4 regions of the Desulfovibrio sp. JC010 genome follow, and region 1 is predicted to be linked to each of the others. Evidence: predicted binding sites of a transcription regulator. Region 1 holds the regulator's gene; each other region holds the start of a gene.
What was found. The regulator sigma-54, encoded in region 1, starts transcription at its own class of promoters, with help from an activator protein. The targets are predictions, from matches to a motif close to CTGGCACGGNNNNTGCTT.
Positions count from the first base shown of each region.

Region 2: FMR86_RS03125 (flagellar hook protein FlgE) is a predicted target of sigma-54. The motif match lies at 2,294-2,311, and genes of this name have one in related genera.
Region 3: FMR86_RS02220 (Spy/CpxP family protein refolding chaperone) is a predicted target of sigma-54. The motif match lies at 2,493-2,510, and genes of this name have one in related genera.
Region 4: FMR86_RS08210 (NifB/NifX family molybdenum-iron cluster-binding protein) is a predicted target of sigma-54. The motif match lies at 1,250-1,267, and genes of this name have one in related genera.

Region 1 covers NZ_VOIQ01000022.1:43,805-48,092, forward strand. Annotated here, with positions in the region: gene lptB (LPS export ABC transporter ATP-binding protein) at 1-508, shown strand, start outside; gene rpoN (RNA polymerase factor sigma-54) at 826-2,241, shown strand; gene hpf (ribosome hibernation-promoting factor, HPF/YfiA family) at 2,293-2,829, shown strand; gene FMR86_RS19285 (PTS sugar transporter subunit IIA) at 2,833-3,282, shown strand; gene rapZ (RNase adapter RapZ) at 3,381-4,262, shown strand.
Region 2 covers NZ_VOIQ01000002.1:192,945-197,232, forward strand. Annotated here, with positions in the region: gene hslU (ATP-dependent protease ATPase subunit HslU) at 1-1,262, shown strand, start outside; gene FMR86_RS03120 (tetratricopeptide repeat protein) at 1,426-2,163, shown strand; gene FMR86_RS03125 (flagellar hook protein FlgE) at 2,405-3,991, shown strand; gene FMR86_RS03130 (ferritin family protein) at 4,071-4,288, opposite strand, start outside.
Region 3 covers NZ_VOIQ01000001.1:497,676-501,963, reverse strand. Annotated here, with positions in the region: gene FMR86_RS02235 (nitrogen regulation protein NR(II)) at 1-218, opposite strand, end outside; gene FMR86_RS02230 (DUF4405 domain-containing protein) at 234-1,076, opposite strand; gene FMR86_RS02225 (periplasmic heavy metal sensor) at 1,222-1,689, opposite strand; gene FMR86_RS02220 (Spy/CpxP family protein refolding chaperone) at 1,966-2,439, opposite strand; gene FMR86_RS02215 (ABC transporter ATP-binding protein) at 2,642-3,313, opposite strand; gene FMR86_RS02210 (FtsX-like permease family protein) at 3,323-4,288, opposite strand, start outside.
Region 4 covers NZ_VOIQ01000006.1:45,408-49,695, forward strand. Annotated here, with positions in the region: gene FMR86_RS08205 (sigma-54-dependent Fis family transcriptional regulator) at 1-1,146, shown strand, start outside; gene FMR86_RS08210 (NifB/NifX family molybdenum-iron cluster-binding protein) at 1,279-1,749, shown strand; gene FMR86_RS08215 (NifB/NifX family molybdenum-iron cluster-binding protein) at 1,751-2,110, shown strand; gene FMR86_RS08220 (iron-sulfur cluster carrier protein MrpORP) at 2,305-3,570, shown strand; gene FMR86_RS08225 (flavodoxin family protein) at 3,729-4,288, shown strand, end outside.

The DNA of each region.
Region 1 (4,288 bases):
GCATGAACGGGCACGCCTGGGACTGAGCTACCTTCCGCAGGAAAGTTCCATTTTTAAAAAGCTTTCCGTGCGTAAGAACCTTGAGATCATCATCGAGCACACTGGGCTTTCCGGCAAGGCCGTTCCCAAGAGGGCGGATGAATTGCTGGACCAGCTGGGTATTCTGCGTCTTGCGGATCAGAAGGCCATGTATCTTTCCGGCGGTGAACGCAGGCGTCTTGAGATCGCCCGGGCCATGATCAATAATCCTAAATTCATCCTGCTTGATGAACCTTTTGCGGGTATCGACCCCATTGCGGTTATTGATATTCAGGACATCATTTCCTCGCTCAAGGATATGGGGCTGGGAATTCTTATCTCCGACCACAACGTGCGTGAGACCCTTTCCATCTGTGACCGGGCCTACCTTGTCTATGAAGGGCGGGTGATCCTGAACGGTTCACCTGAAAATATCGTTAAAAATACCAAGGCGCGCAGGCTGTATCTGGGTGACAGTTTCAGTTTGTAGCTTTCGGGTGTGTATAAGTGTTCGTCAGGCCGGGTCCCTTAGGGGATTCCGGCCTGTTTTTTTGCAAAGTTTGATTAATTTTGCCTTTGTTGATTTACAGTCCGCCCGAACATTGGTACACTTTTTTCATATGCAAGTTCTTTGTGTAAAAAATCCATAAATATCAGATGATTCAGAGGTCTTTGTTGCATCTTGCAATTGGATGTGGCATAGTGGAATCAAGGCTGGGGCAGAATATAAAATATTTTTTGTTGCCTCGGTTTGCAACTGACTGAAATTAATTGAATTTGAGAATATACTAAAGGTGGCCTGAATATATGGGATTGGAACTTAGACAACAATTAAAGCTTACTCAACAGCTGGTAATGACTCCCCAGTTGCAGCAGGCGATCAAGTTGTTGCAGCTTTCCCGCCTGGAGCTGGTGGATACTGTCCATCAGGAGCTCATGGAAAATCCTGTCCTTGAAGAAGCTGAAGCACAGGAAAGGACTGATGCTGCGGATGCTGAAGCAGGTACCGCCACGGCTGAAGAAGCCCAGATTTCCAAGGAAGCCGAGTGGGAGAACTATCTCGGCGAATTTTCCAGTACTTCCAAGCAGTCCGCTTCCCGTGAATCCGAATCATATGAAGAGGGTACCTCCTTTGAAGCCCGGCTGACCAAGACAACATCCCTTGAAGGACATCTGCATTGGCAGATGAGTCTTTCCGATTTTACTGAAAAGGAAGTTGTCATTGGTGAATGTATTGTTGGTAATTTGAGTTCGGGTGGTTTTTTACGGATTGACTTGGAAGATGTCTGCGAAACATGCTATGCTGAAATCGAAGATGTGGAAAATGTGCTGCACCGCATTCAGCGGTTGGACCCGGTGGGGGTAGCGGCACGGACTCCGCAGGAATGTCTGCTTGTTCAGCTTGAAGCGTTGAAACTTGATGATGATCCGATTCTGGTCTCGCTGGTGCGGGATCATCTGGATGACCTTGAAAAGAAACGCTACAAGCCGCTGGCAAGAAAATTCAAACTCAGCATGGAGGATTTAAAGAGTTATCTCGATTTGATGCAGACACTTGATCCTCTGCCGGGAGCAAGTTTTTCAAGCGGAGACTCTTTCTATGTCAGCCCGGATGCTTATGTTTATGAATATGACGGTGATTTTGTCATCGTCCTTAACGAAGACGGTCTTCCCAAATTGCAGATGAATGCATTTTATGTGGAGACGCTGGCATCAACAAAGGGAGACGACAAGGAATATTTTCAGGATAAGATGCGCTCCGCCCAGTGGCTGATGAAGAGCCTGTATCAGCGGCAGCGTACCTTATATAAGGTTTTGGATTCCATAGTGAAGTTTCAGCGTGAGTTTTTTGCTCAGGGTGTCACCAAGCTTAAACCGCTTATTTTGAAAGAGGTTGCGGAAGACATCGAGATGCATGAATCCACTGTGAGCCGGATAACAACCAATAAGTATGTTTCGACTCCGCACGGAATCTATGAGCTTAAGTTCTTTTTTAATAGTGCTCTCGGTCTGGATGACGGTTCTCAGGTCGGTTCCGAGTCCGTCAAGGCAACGATCAAGAAATTGATCGGAGAAGAGGACGGAAAGAAACCCCTCAGCGACGAGAAGATTGCTGAGATTCTCAAAGAGAAGCTGGAAGTCAATATTGCCAGAAGGACCGTAGCCAAGTACAGGACTGCAATGGGGATTCTCTCCTCCTCGAAAAGGAAGAAGGTATTCTAATGTAGTCCGGAGAAATCAACGCATATTCACCCCTTACTAAGGAGGCTCTTTATGAACGTAGCATTTACTTTTAAGAATTTCGACGCATCCGAACATCTTAAGGAATATGCAAACAGCCGTTTCTCCAAGTTGGTAAAGTACGTCAGCAACCCTGAAAACACTGACATGCAGGTGAATCTGTCAGTTGATAAGTTCAGGCATGTTGCGGAAGTTGTTTTCACCTCTGACCATACGCATGTCTCAGCTTATGAGGTGTCCGAGGACATGTATTCCACCGTGGATATGGTTCTGGACAAGCTTGAAGCACAGCTTCGCCGTGCAAATGAAAAGATGAGAAGTCACAGGCGCAAGGAGGCAGCTCCCGCCCGCATGGAAATTCTCAGTTATGGGGAAGAAGAGTACAGGGAACCTGTGATTGTTGAGTCTGATTCTTTTGTGCCCAAGCCCATGAGTGTTGATGAAGCCGCTGAGCAGCTTCAGACCCTCGACCATGAATTCCTCGTCTTCCGTAATGCGGATAACGAAGCCATAAATGTAATTTACCGCCGCAATAACGGCGACTTCGGTTTAATTGACCCGGGATACTAACTAATGAATATAGCTGATAATCTGGCAAAGGACCTTGTAATTCATGAACTGCAGGCCTCTGATAAGGGTGAAGTTCTGAAAGAAATGGTTTCCGCACTGAAGGGCGCCGGTCTGGATGTGGATGTGGAAAACGGACTGAAGGTCCTTAATGATCGTGAAAAACTCGGAACAACCGGAATAGGGGATGGCATAGCCATCCCCCACGGAAAACTGGAATGTCTTGAAGAGATTGTCGTGGTGGTCGGCCGTTCAAGTGAAGGGGTCGACTTTGAGTCTCTGGACATGCAGCCATGTAAGATATTCTTTATGGTACTGGCTCCTGAGCAGGGGGCCGGTGCCCATTTAAAGGTGCTGGCACAGATTTCGCGGCAGTTGAAGGATGAAGCTTTCCGGCAGGCTTTCATAGACTCTGCGGATCAGGATGAACTTCTTCGTCTGCTCGGTGTCGCATAACCGAACCTATTTGAAAATCAGGAATAAATCAGATTAGCAATGAACTTAAGGTCATTGCTAATTTTGTTTGTGGGCTAATACTCAAGGAGGATGTTGGGGTGGTTGATGCAGATTCGTTTCCAGTGATTGTTGTTACCGGGATGTCCGGTGCCGGTAAGTCGACAGTTCTGAAAGTTTTTGAGGATTTGCGTTTTTTCTGTGTGGACGGATTGCCCGCCGGAATGCTTCCGCGTCTTGTTGAGCTTTTTAATACCCGGGACAATGCCTACCGCGGACTGGTGCTGGGGATGGACCTGCGTCAGCTGGAATTCAGTGTGGACTGGGAAGTCACCCGGGAAGAGCTTACTTCCAAAGGATATCGTCCAAGTATTCTGTACTTGGAAGCCCGTTTGCCTGAATTGGTGCGCAGGTATGCCACCACCCGCCGTTTGCACCCTCTTGAGTCGAGGGATATCGGTTTGGAACATGCCCTTGAGAAAGAGAAAGAAGCTCTTGGGGAGGTCCGCAATCAGGCCGATCTGGTTATTGATACCACCACATATTCTATCCATGACCTGCGTCGCAGGATTCAGGATAAATGGTCTGAGCTGAGTGAGAAGACCCAGGGGTTGCGGGTTCACGTTATGTCTTTCGGGTTCAAGCATGATGTGCCTACTGCCGCTGATATGGTTATGGATCTCCGCTTTCTTCCCAATCCCTATTTCGAAGAAGAGCTTCGTCCCCTGTCCGGTCAGGATAAAGCTATTTCGGATTATGTGCTCGGCACGGAACCCGGTTCAATTTTTATTGAGAAATATCTCGATTTCCTTCAGTATGTGCTTCCTCTTTACGAGGCTGAAGGTCGATACAGGCTGACCATTGCCGTTGGCTGTACCGGCGGCAGGCACCGTTCTGTTGCAACGGCTGAAAGGGTATTTGCAACTCTTAAAGATAATGGTTATTCTGTTTCACTTGAACATAAGCACATTCATTTGAAGTAGTTTTTATAGTTGAACATATCGGGAAT
Region 2 (4,288 bases), on a different contig from region 1:
AGCTTCCGCCGGAACTGCGTGACGAAATCGCACCCAAAAACATCATCATGATGGGCCCCACCGGGGTCGGTAAAACAGAAATCGCCCGCCGTCTGGCAAAGCTGGCCGGATGCCCGTTCTTCAAGGTCGAAGCCACCAAATTTACTGAAGTTGGATATGTGGGCCGCGATGTGGAATCCATGGTCCGCGACCTTATGGAAATCGGCATCAACCTTGTGCGCAAGGAAGAAATGGAGAAGGTCAAAGTAAAGGCGGAAAAGCATGCTGAAGATGCCCTGCTCGACATTCTGCTGCCCTCCTCCAAGCCCAAACAGCCGGGCATGGGATTCTTCAACCCCGCAGCACCGGAAGAACAGCAGCAGGAACAGCCCACAGCGGACCAGTCCTCCACCCGTGAGAAATTCCGCAAAATGTGGCGCGAAGGCAAGCTGGACGAGCGTGAAGTTGAAATCGAAGTTTCCGTTCAGGGCGGAGGCGTGGAAATCATGTCCATGCCCGGTATGGAAGACATGGGCATGCAGGTCAATGACATGATCGGCAAGATGTTTCCCAATAAAAAGAAGATGCGTAAGGTCAAGATTCGCGAAGCTTACGATATCCTCATCCAGCAGGAATCCGACAAGCTCATCGACATGGACAATGTGGCCGAACTGGCCCGTGAACGTGTTGAACAGGGCGGCATTCTCTTCCTCGATGAAATCGACAAGATCGCCGGTAATCAGGAAGGCGGCGGCTCCGCAAATGTCTCCCGCGAAGGCGTGCAGCGCGACCTGCTGCCCGTGGTTGAAGGCTGCGTGGTCAACACCAAATACGGCATGGTCAAGACCGACCACATCCTGTTCATCTCTGCGGGAGCGTTCAGCTACGCCAAGCCCTCGGACCTGATCCCAGAGCTTCAGGGCCGTTTCCCCCTACGCGTGGAACTGACCTCTCTTGATAAGGACGACTTCTACCGCATCCTCACCGAGCCGCAGAACGCCCTGACCGTTCAATACAAAGCCCTGCTGGAAACAGAAAACCTGACCATTGATTTCAGTAAGGAAGCACTGGAAGAAGTGGCCCTCAACGCCCAGAAATTCAATGAGGAAACTGAGAACATCGGAGCAAGAAGACTTTACACCATCATGGAAAAAATCCTCTCCGACCTCTCCTTTGAAGCCCCGGACCGTTCCGGTGATTCCATTGTTATTGATAAGGATTACGTGCAGGAAAAACTGCAGGATGTAACCGAAGACAGAGATCTTTCACGTTATATTCTGTAGCAGACAATATTATACGCATTTTATTAACAATAAAGCGGGACAGTTGTAATTCTGTTCCGCTTTTTTACCGTTTTTAGAAATTGAGCCCCATGCGGATATGTGCTATATGCTCAGTTTATTCAAGACGACACAATTTAAATAATATATTCCGGCAGATAACAACATGACAGCAAGCGCAGCAGCCCAGCCTAAAATTAAAGGTACTTTTTCCACCAAATTAGTACAGGAAGTCGGGACCGGGACAACCAAAAGAAAGATTATCCAGTCCTTTCTGTACTATGCAGAAGAAAAAGATAACGGCGAGATAGGCTTGCGCGTGCTCAATGAAAACAGCGTACCTTCCGGAGAAGAACAGACAATCAGCAAAGAAGAGTTGCTGGAATCGTTCACCCCTGAAGTGGAGCTGTATACCTCCACGGTCTACCCGGCCATGCAGCAACTCAACAAAGCTCTTGCCAAAGCCGACCGCCAGCGCAGACAGGGCAACACCTTCACCGCCGAAGTCGAATACGGCAAAGCCCTGAACATCGACGAAGAAAACATCCGGGCCAATTTCGGTATCGGCCTCTGCTACCTTGACCGCAATGAAGCGGAAAAAGCCACAGACATCTTCAACACTCTCATTGAACTTGATGCCGCATTTGAAAATGACCATAAGCACCTGTTCAATGATTTCGGCATATCCCTGCGTAAAAACAAAATGCTTGATGAAGCCGTGCAATTTTATTCCAGAGCACTGGGCCTGACCGATAATGATGAGAACCTGTATTTCAACATGGCCCGCTGCATGTATGAAGGCGGCAAGAAAAAAGAAGCTCTGGATTATGCAGAAAAATGTCTGGCCATCAATCCGGAATCAAAACCCGCCCTGAAGCTTAAAAAACATCTGAGCAAAAAATAAATCGGCTTATCCGGCCCTTTTCATATTAATTTTCCTGAAGTCCTTCTTAATCACACATTAAGAAGGACTTTTTTTCCGCCTTCCTTCCAAACAGACATTACAAACCCTTGATATAGCTTAATGTAAACTTTAGGCACACCCTTTGCTTAAATACCGGTACCGGACTTTTATTCCGGGTTACAGGTTTAACAGGTGCAGGCGGAGTCAACATTATAGCCGGCACCGATCAAGGAGTTTACACATGGGTTTCAGCTCAATGTATACAGCCGCAACAGGCGTGAAGTCACACGGGGTACTTCTGCAGCAGATTGGCGCAAACCTCGCCAACGTGAATACCCTTGCATATAAGAGCGGTGACACATTTCTGGAAACACTCGGCAGCGCAACTTCAGCCAAGGCCAATTCCGGAATCGTCGCCAATCAGGGGCACACATCCGGACAGATCGGGCTTGGCTCCAGAGTTGCGGCCACCAGAATAAATTTCAAGGAAGGTGCTTTTCAGAACTCTTCCTCCAGTACCGATATCGCCATCGGCGGTCAGGGTTTTTTCCGGGTGGCAGATCCGGGCTCCGGCGGCAGTTATTATACCCGCGCAGGAAACTTCCATTTTGATAAAAACGGGCTGCTCGTAGACAGCCACAACAATATACTCCAAGGCTATTCAATAGATCAGGACGGCAACATAGGGACAACCTCGCAAAATATAGCCCTGCCCATGAAGGAAGAAACCGATACCTACGGCAATAAGCAGATGGTTGTTAAGTCCGATCCTAAAGGCACGGATTACGTAAATATGCGTACCAACCTTGATTCAGGAGCCGTAGATAACAGTGAAACCGAAGGTTCTCCCTTCTTTTCCCTTCTTACCGAGTGGGACGGCACCAGCAACACACCGCTTACTGCCGATGAATACGAGTACAACAGCTCAATACAAATTTACGATGACAACGGTAACAAGCATGACCTGATCGTCTATTTCGACAAGGTCGTGAATGACGGAGACAGCTCGGACAAACGCCACTGGGAATACGTTGTAACCGTGCCTCCGGGAAGTGACGCCGGTTCGCTGACCGGAACATCCGGTGCAGGACTGGTCATGGCCGGAACCCTCACCTTTTCCGGCGACGGAACCCTGCTCAACCAGAGCGCGTTTACCCTCGCTGCCGGAGCAACCGACGGCAAGGACCTTGCAAACTGGGAACAGGCAGCACTGAACAGTAACGGACAGCCGACCTTCAGCGTAACTCTTTCCGGGGCAACAGGAACCCCAACAGCTCAGACCGTAGCCTTTGACATGGGCATCACTTCGGGCACAGATTCATGGGACACCAGCGGAGTAACCGCAGCTGATATAGGCAGCAACGCATCTTCCCTGCCGGGCATGGAAGACGGCAAATTAAATGCTCTTGCCACTACTGACTACTACGGTTCATCTTCAACCATCAGCCAGTCTCAGGACGGATATGGGGAAGGCTACCTCCAGAATGTGGCCTTTAATTCCGACGGCATCCTGAGCGCACTGTTCTCCAACGGAATGTCTCAGGACCTTTATCAGGTAAACCTGTACAATTTTAAAAATGAATACGGGCTGCGCAGGGAAGGTTCCAACTACTTCAGCGCGACCACTGACTCCGGCGCGGCAATTCAGGGTGTAGCCAGAAAGGACGGCCTCGGTTCGGTGGTCAGCAACACCCTTGAAACCTCAAACGTGGATCTGGCGGACGAATTTGCCTATATGATCCTGACCCAGCGCGGTTTTCAGGCCAACTCCAAAGGCATCACCACCACGGACTCACTGATCAACACCGCTCTTGGAATCAAGAAGTAAACGTTAAGACTTACAGCCAAAAATAAAGCCCCCTGCGGTTAAACCGGAGGGGGCTTCTTTGTGTCCGTTGTGCTGTATACTAGCTCAGTTTTTCAGCCAGCATACGCAGGTGCTTGCGCTCTTCGTCAATACATTCCTCAACGAATTTACGCTCAGTATCGGGAACCATTTTCTTCAGCTCGGTAAAAAGCAGGATGGTATCCTTTTCAAAACGCATGGCCGCACGCACAGCCTGTTCAAAATTGAACGCTTCATCCTTGAATGCCGCGGTGTAATCAAAATTGAAAACATCATGAG
Region 3 (4,288 bases), on a different contig from region 1:
GGTCCCGGCGGTCTCATGCGGCGTGCGCCTTCCACCAGCTGAATATCCAGCCCGCGGGCAATGGAGCGGGCCGAAAGCAGCATGTGTTCAAACACGGTCTGATGCATCTGGCGCAGGTTGTGCCATGTCAGGTACAAACTTCCGGCTCCGAGAAGAATCAGGGCCAGCAGTGCCAGAGCAAGAGGCAGTTTATGTGATTTTTGTGAGCTTAGTTCCATTTAGTCCGGCTTCATTTAGGGATTTAGCAGGTTGCCTAATGCACGCGGAGAATCCAGTCCCAGTGCCCCTGCAATCTCCTTGATGAGGGTGTTTTTGTCAACAACCACGCCCTTTTCGCGCAGGATGCCCAGTGCGGTGTTCAGATCCAGATTGTATTTTGCGCAGTATTGCCCAAGGCTCATGCGTCCTATTCCTGCGCCTGATTGGCCGGACTGCTGATTCGAGTCCCCTCCTTCTTTTTTCATGGAGGATTTGTTCTGTGGTTGATCTTTTAAAATAATATCATGCAGCTCTTTGGGGGTAAGTCCTGCCTTGTTGGCGATGGATTTGATGGATTCCTTGGTGGATTCAAGTTCAATACCGGCGTTCTTTATGGATGCGGCGGCCTTGTCCACATCCAGCCCCATACGCTTGCAGAAAATTTCCAGCGGGCTGAGTTCCGCGTGTCCGTACGGGGGAATTCCGTATTTTTCTTCACCCTTGGCCTGAAAGTACTGGGTGCCTTCAAGAACCTGCTTCATGGGCGGCAGTTCAAGCAGGGTACCGAAAGCAACAAAAAGAGTGATTATCAGGCTGATAAAAAATGCGGGAGATGTGAAATTTGCTTCCCCGGCTTTCTTTTTAAGGTAGGCGAGAATGGGCTTCCAGTTCAGCCAGATGTGCAGGATGGAAACAACAAGAAAAAGGACCCCGGTGCAGATATGGATATCGCCCCATTGTTCCTTGCTTAAGGTCAGCATAGTCCAGTCCGCCCAGTAGGCAACCCTGCCCTGCGGGACGATATACAGAACTACACTGGTGATAATCAGGACGATAAATGAAAAAAAGCTGGTCAGGGAAGTGATTTTTCTAAACATGCTGCGCTCCTTTGATTTGCTCTGATATTGATAACTTAAATATGGGCGCGTTTGGAAGGTCTTTAATAAAAAAGGAGGACCGCTATAGTCCTCCTTTTTACCCGTTTTCCTGTAATTAAGTGTAGATGAACGTTATTTAAAGGGGTTAGGAACGTTGGCCCGGACATCCTCCGGCAGGGCAGTCGCCCTGCTTGTAGTTGCCGCAGCCTCTGCCGCCTTTACCCATTCCCTGCCCCATGGGCGGGAAGGTCAGGCCGGTTTCCTTTTCTATTTCTTCTGCCATCTTTTTATGTTCTGCGTAGAGCTTGTCCCGTACTTTGGAAAGTTCCTGCACCAGAGCATGGATGGTCTCTTTGTCGGCCTTGCCGGAATCCACCAGAGCTTTAAGTTCAGTGTGTTTTGCCCACTGTTCGCTCTTCAGGGTCTGAAAAGTGGATTCATATTTTTTAATGATCTCTTGCACCTGTTTTTGTTTCTCAGGTGTCAGCTGCTCATAGGCAGCCCAGTTACCGTTGTGGTAACCGGCGTTCCGGTAACCGTTCCGTGCCATGGCGACTGATGCTACAGCCAGAACCAGCACGACGATCAAGGGAACCAGAGCTTTTCTTTTCATAAGATCTCCTGATGCGGTTAAAAGTTGTTGCCCTCTCGGTTTGTCATAAAGCACGTGGTGTGCCAAAGTGAAAAAATCTTTTATATTAGTGTGTTGTTGGTTTTTGTGCAGTGGAGGTAAATTTTTAAGTGCAAAATATATGTGCAGCCAGTTGCACAAAAGTGCATGCTCACCTGCAAAATAAAAAAAGAGGCCCCGGGGAGAGGGGCCTCAAAAACAGGGGAAGGAGTGTTCTGTTTTTTTCTTCGCAGGGGATGATGGTATTATATGTAAAGACTAGGAGTTCCAGCGACCTCTGTCGTCATTGTGGTGTCTGCGGCCTTTGCGTGGACCGTCGTCATCGAATCCGCGACCGCTGAACCCACGCATGGGCATTTCAATTCCGGTGGCTGTTTCGATTTCTTCATTGACCTGCTTGCGGAGGTTGTAGCCCTTGGTTTTGAGTTCAACCATTTCCTGAACAAGCTTGCTGATGGTCTTCTGGTCGGCCTTGCCGGAATCAACCAGTGCATTCAGTTCGGTGCGCTTGGCCCACATCTGAGTCTTGATGGTCTGGAATTCATCCTGATGCTTTTTGAAGATGGCTTTTACTTCCTGCTGTTTTTCAGGGGTCAGCTGTTCGAAAATCTGGCGGGGACCGTTGCGGAAGCAGTCGTTGTTTCCTCTCTGGTAACCGCCGCCGGCCATGGCGGTTCCGGCAATGGTCAGGACCATGATTGCTACTACGGGAATTACGATTTTCTTTTTCATGATTATCTCCTTGGGGTTGTATGAAAAAACTTTGCTATCTCGTAATTCCCCTAAAGCACAGGGTGTGCCATTTTGCGTAACTTCTTAAACTGCTTGAATTAAAGTGTTATCGCCTACTGTGGCGGTCTGAAAATGGCAATGCAATAGCTGCGCAAGAATGCACAATTTGTGCAGATATAATGTTAAAATGCACTTATATAAATTAACATTTATTAACAATTCTGCCGTCTTCCAGTAAAATGGTCTCCTTGGCCATGGAGGCATGGCCTCGGTCATGGGTAACCATGGCGATAGTCAAACCGTCACGGTTTAAATCGTTCAGAATTTCCATAACTTCGTTTCCTGTAGCTTTATCCAGACTGCCGCAGGGTTCGTCCGCAAAGAGTATGGAAGGTGATTTCACCAGTGCCCGCGCAATGGCAACACGTTGCTGTTCCCCGCCGGAAAGCTGGCCGGGCAGACGCTTCTCTTTACCCTGCAACCCCACCCGCTCAAGGCAGATCCGTCCTCGTTCCAGCAGCCTTGCATTAACCGGTTTCAGCTTGTCCAGAAAGGGCAGCAGTACATTTTCATGGGCGGTCAGGTAAGGCAGCAGGTGGTGGGACTGGAAAATGATGGAGAATTCTTCCTTGCGCAGCCTGTCGATTTTAGAATCGGGCAGGTCTGTGATTTCAGTCCCCTTAAAATAGATATCTCCCTCCACCGGGCGGAGCAGGCTGGATATTACACTGAGCAGTGTTGATTTTCCGGACCCGGAGCGGCCGACGATTGAAGTAAATCCGCCTTCCGGAATGTTGATGGATACATTGTTCAGCACGGTAACAGCTGTGGAACCTTCACCGTAACTATGGGTAATTGAATCAGTTTTAAGCATACTGGCTCCTTATAATGATACAAGGGTTCGGGAGGGATCAACGCGGGTGGCGCGCAGTGATGGAATGGTTGCCGAAAGCACTGCCAGCCCGGCAACGGCCAGAAAGGTCAGCCCGAAAGCCAGCGGATCAAAAACAATCTCAGCCTCAGCCATATCGAGATTCTCAAGGATTTTACCGCTGGCGAAATATCCGCCCAAGTAACCGAAAATCCCTGAAATACAACCCATGAGCAGTGCTTCAAGGCAGAAGATGGAGAATACCGAAGTGGTGGAAAAGCCCAGCGAGCGCATGAGGCCGATTTCGGTTTTGCGCTCATTCACTGCCGAGAAGATGGACAGCCCGATCATGAAACAGGCGGTGAGCAGGATGACCCCGCTTACGGTCCAGGCCATCTGGTTAACAAAGTTGATGGCGGACATGCGCTGTTTGACTACGTGCTGCAATGCTTTCACTTCTACATCAGGTACGGCTTTGACTATCTGCTGCACTATTTCGTCAATGGGGCATCCGGCGCAAAGGGCGGCCACCTCAATGAAGTGCACTGCTCCGGGACGGCCTACGCTGTTTCGCAGCAGGTCGATATCCATGAAGATCACGTTGTCATCCTCTGTTCCGGTGGGGTCGAGAATTCCGGCAGTGAGCAGGCTGTTCCCTTCTATCTCAATAGAGTCTCCGGGATTTATGTCCAATTTGGTGGCGGCATTGAAGCCGATGACGATTTCATGCTGATTTTCAGGGAAGCGTCCCAGCGGATACCAGTGGGTCTTGATATTCAACTCGTCCGCCATGCTGACGCCGACCACAGCCACAGGTGTATCTTTAACTTTTGATATGGCGGCGAATTTCGGGGCCACGGCACTGAGCCGTTCTTTCAGGTCAATACCGCGTACAGCTTTGAGCACCGGGGTGCCGTCAAGTTCGTGTGAGCCGTAAGCCACGTTGCCGAGGTCCAGACCGCCATAACTTACGGACAG
Region 4 (4,288 bases), on a different contig from region 1:
GATTGCGCCCTCAGATCCTGCATGAAAGATTGCGGCCGCATCTCCAACAAATCCATATTTTTCATACACGCTGACGGACGCAAAGTTCCGGTCTCCATCAGTGCCGCACCGCTGGTTGATGCTGACGGGCACTTGATTGGCGGCGTGGAAAGCTTCCGCGACCTGACCGACATCCAGATGATCCGCCGTGAGGTGGAGGAATCATACCGTTTTGAAGATATTATCGGCAAAAGCGCACAGTTGGGTAAAATTTTCGCCATCCTGCCGCAGGTCAGCAAAAGCGAAGCCACAGCCCTGCTGCTGGGTGAATCAGGCACAGGTAAGGAACTCTTCGCCCGGGCAATCCACAATTTGAGCGAACGCAAGCACGGTCCCTTTGTGGCCGTAAACTGCGGTGCCTTGCCGGACAACCTGCTTGAATCGGAATTATTCGGTTACAAAGCCGGGGCTTTCACCGATGCCCGCAAGGACAAAGCCGGACGCTTTGAACTGGCTGCGGGCGGAACCATCTTCCTTGATGAAATCGGGGATATGCCCGCCAAACTGCAGGTCAAGCTGCTGCGCGTGCTGCAGGAAAAAACCTTTGAACCGCTGGGCGCAGTGGAAAGCGTGAAGGCCAATGTACGCATTGTGGCCGCCACCAACAAAAACCTGGCCGAACTGGTTGAGGAAGGTAAATTCAGGCAGGACCTTTACTATCGCCTGAATGTGGTCACCCTCAAACTGCCTGCACTCAATGAGCGCGTGGAAGACATCCCGCTGCTGGTCAACCACTTTGTGAACAGGCTCAACGCCCTGCAGGGCAAAGACATTGACGGCATCTCTGAGGACACCCTGCACATCCTCATGCGCCACCCCTTTCCCGGAAATGTACGCGAACTGGAAAACATCCTTGAATTCGCTTTTATCCTCTGCCCCTCGGGGTTCATTCAGGTGGAACACCTGCCTGAATACCTGCAGCCCAAGTCCAAAGAATCTACTCCCCATGATGACATGCCCATGACCATGGAGGAAGTAAAGTGCATGGCCGTGCGCCGTGCACTTGAGCGCAACAACGGCAAAAAGATGGCCACTTGCCGCGAACTGGGTATTTCCAAAGACACCCTGCGCCGGACCATTGCCCGTTGCGACGAACTGGGCGCATAATTAGCCCAAACCTCACAAATTTCGGCTAAATTTGAGCCGAACCACCGCTCCCCATTCAGTCCCCATTTCGCACAAGACCTTGAATTAACTGACCTTTATTTTCATGGCACAGACTATGCCTTATGGTTTTCCATGAGAGGAAACGAAGGACGCAATACTAATTCAAAGCTGCTTTGTTTGGCCTGTTATGAAGACAGGCTGGCCTCTGTATTTGACAATGCCCCGGATCTGAAATTGTTCCGGGTGGAAGACCATAAAATTTGCCCCGCAGGTTACCTATCCCTTCCCTCAAAAGACCCAAAGGACAGGACATCCGCCATTATAGCCTGCGGGGCAACGTTTTTAATATGCGGTGCAATCTGCGGTTGCACCATGAACGAGCTGGAACAGGCCGGAACCAAGGTCATCCCGTGGATAAGCGGAATGATTGACGATGTTCTCTCGGCCTATCAACAGAACTGTCTGGAAAACCATGTCATGCCCGGTTGCCGCGGCAGGGGCAGGTGCGGACAGGGAAACAGGGGCTTCAGGGCCAGACGGCCCCCCCAGAATGCTATGCATGCCGGCGAACCGTCCTTGAACCCAGTGCACAGGAGTAAATAAAATGAAAATCGCCATCAGCTGTCAGGGCAACGACCTTAACGGTGAAATCGACCCCCGCTTCGGCCGCGCAAAAGGCTTTCTGGTCTGCGATACCGATGCCGACACTCAGGAATACATTGACAACACCCAGAACCTGAACGCAGCACAGGGTGCCGGAATTCAGTCCGCACAGAACGTTGCTGCCACCGGTGCCACTGCGGTCATCACCGGACATGTGGGCCCCAAGGCTTTCACTGCGCTGGATAAAGGTTCCATCAAGATTTACCTCATCGGCGGCGGCACTGTTGCCGAAGCTCTTGACGCCTTCAAGGGCGGCAGGCTTGAAGCTGCTGCAGACGCGGACAAACCCGGCCACTGGTAGGAATTTCTACATCCCGTTCAGTCATGCCTTTTCTCCTCTCCCTTGCTCTGCGGGCATGACTGAACATTCCCGGCCATTGACAAGTCAGGTTCACGTCTTAGTTTACCATGAAATGTCTACAGTAACAGATTGCTAAGATCTGTTTTTTTATAATGACAACCCCCTCTTTTCTACGAGGGGCAGGAGATTGATATATGAGCGATCACGCATGCGGAAGCTGCTCTTCCTCCGGTTCCGGTTGTTCTTCTTCCGGTTGTTCTGAAGGCTGCAGCCCCGAAGATATGAAACTGAAAAAGGCCCTTTCCAGAATCAAACACAAAATCGTGGTGATTTCCGGTAAAGGCGGCGTAGGTAAAAGTACCGTAGCAACCAACATCGCAGTGGCCCTCTCCCTTGCCGGGAAGCAGGTCGGTCTGCTTGATGTTGACGTGCATGGTCCAAGTGTTCCCCGTCTGCTCAGCCTGCAGGACGAGAAGCCGCATATCGGCCACGAAGTTATCGAGCCCATCTCCTGGTCCAGCAACCTCTGGGTCATGTCCCTCGGCTTCATGCTGCCCAGCAAAGATGATCCGGTTATCTGGCGCGGCCCGGTAAAAATCGGCCTGATCAAACAGTTCGTACAGGATGTTGCCTGGAACGACCTTGATTTCCTCGTTGTGGACTGCCCCCCCGGAACCGGTGACGAACCCCTTTCCGCACTGCAGACCCTCGGTCAGGATGCCCACGCAGTTATCGTAACCACCCCGCAGGGCGTGGCTGTTGATGATGTGCGCCGCTCCGTGAACTTCTGCAAGCAGGTCGGCAACCCGGTTCTCGGTATTGTTGAGAACATGAGCGGATTCGTCTGCCCCGACTGCGGCAACGTACATGATATTTTCAATTCCGGCGGCGGTGAAGAGCTTGCCAAGGAAACCGGCGTGAACTTCCTCGGCCGTGTTCCCCTTGATCCCGAAGTGGGCCGTTCCGGCGATGAAGGTTACCCCATCATCCGCACCGACCATGAAAGCCCCACCGGAAAGGCACTGAACACTATCATCAAGCCCATGCTGAATCTCACCGAAACTCTGCAGGAAAACAACGAAATGCCCAAAGCTGAAGAGCTTCAGGGCAAAAACGGCATGATCAGAATCGCAGTTCCCGTTGCAGCAGGCAAACTCTGCATGCATTTCGGCCACTGCGAACAGTTCGCTCTCGTGGATGTGGACGTTGCCTCCAAGGGCATCGTAGCCACCAACATGGAAACTCCCCCGCCCCACGAACCCGGCGTACTTCCCAAATGGATCGCCGAGCAGGGCGTACAGCTGGTACTGGCAGGCGGCATGGGCTCTCGCGCCCAGTCCCTGTTCACCGACGCAGGCGTGAAAGTCATTGTCGGTTCCCCTGCTGAAGCACCTGAAAATGTTGTTTCCAACTACCTCGCAGGCACCCTCCAGACCGGTGCGAATACCTGCGATCACTAGTCCTTTAGTGGACGACTAAAAGCCATAAGTACATCTACCTGTACATGCCTCGATTCGAAACAGCCTGCGGGATATCCTGCAGGCTGTTTTGCTTTTTGGGTCCTGATATGTAAAAGTTCACTCCTTATCACCCAGACTTAGTACAGCAGGAGCAAAATATGATTTTAGGCATTGAAGGCAGTCCGCGTAAAAAAGGAAATTCCCACAAGATGATGGAAACAATTCTGGCCGGAGCTTCAGGACAGGGCTGTGCTACGACCGGAGTCCATCTGCGGGATTTAAAATATGACCCCTGCGTGGGTTGCGAAATCTGTCGCAAGGAAAAAGCCTGCAAACGGTTTGAAGACGACATGACCGACCTTTATCCTCAAGTCGAAGAAGCAAAAGGGCTGGTGCTCATCTCCCCGGTGCATAACTATAATGTAACCTCATGGATGAAAGCTTTCATCGACCGCATGTACTGTTATTACAATTTCGAGGACACCCGACCCCGGGCATGGTCCAGCAGATTGTCAGGGCAGGGCCGCAAGGCGGTAATCGGTGCCATTGCCGAGCAGGAAGAAAAGATCAACATGGGCTTCACCATTGAGGCCATGCGCATGCCCCTTGAGGCTTTAGGCTATGAAATCGTGGAAGAACTTCCGGTGCTGCGTTTATTCGACCGCGGTATAATTGTCGAGCATCAGGAAATTATCGACCGGGCCACCAATGCGGGAAT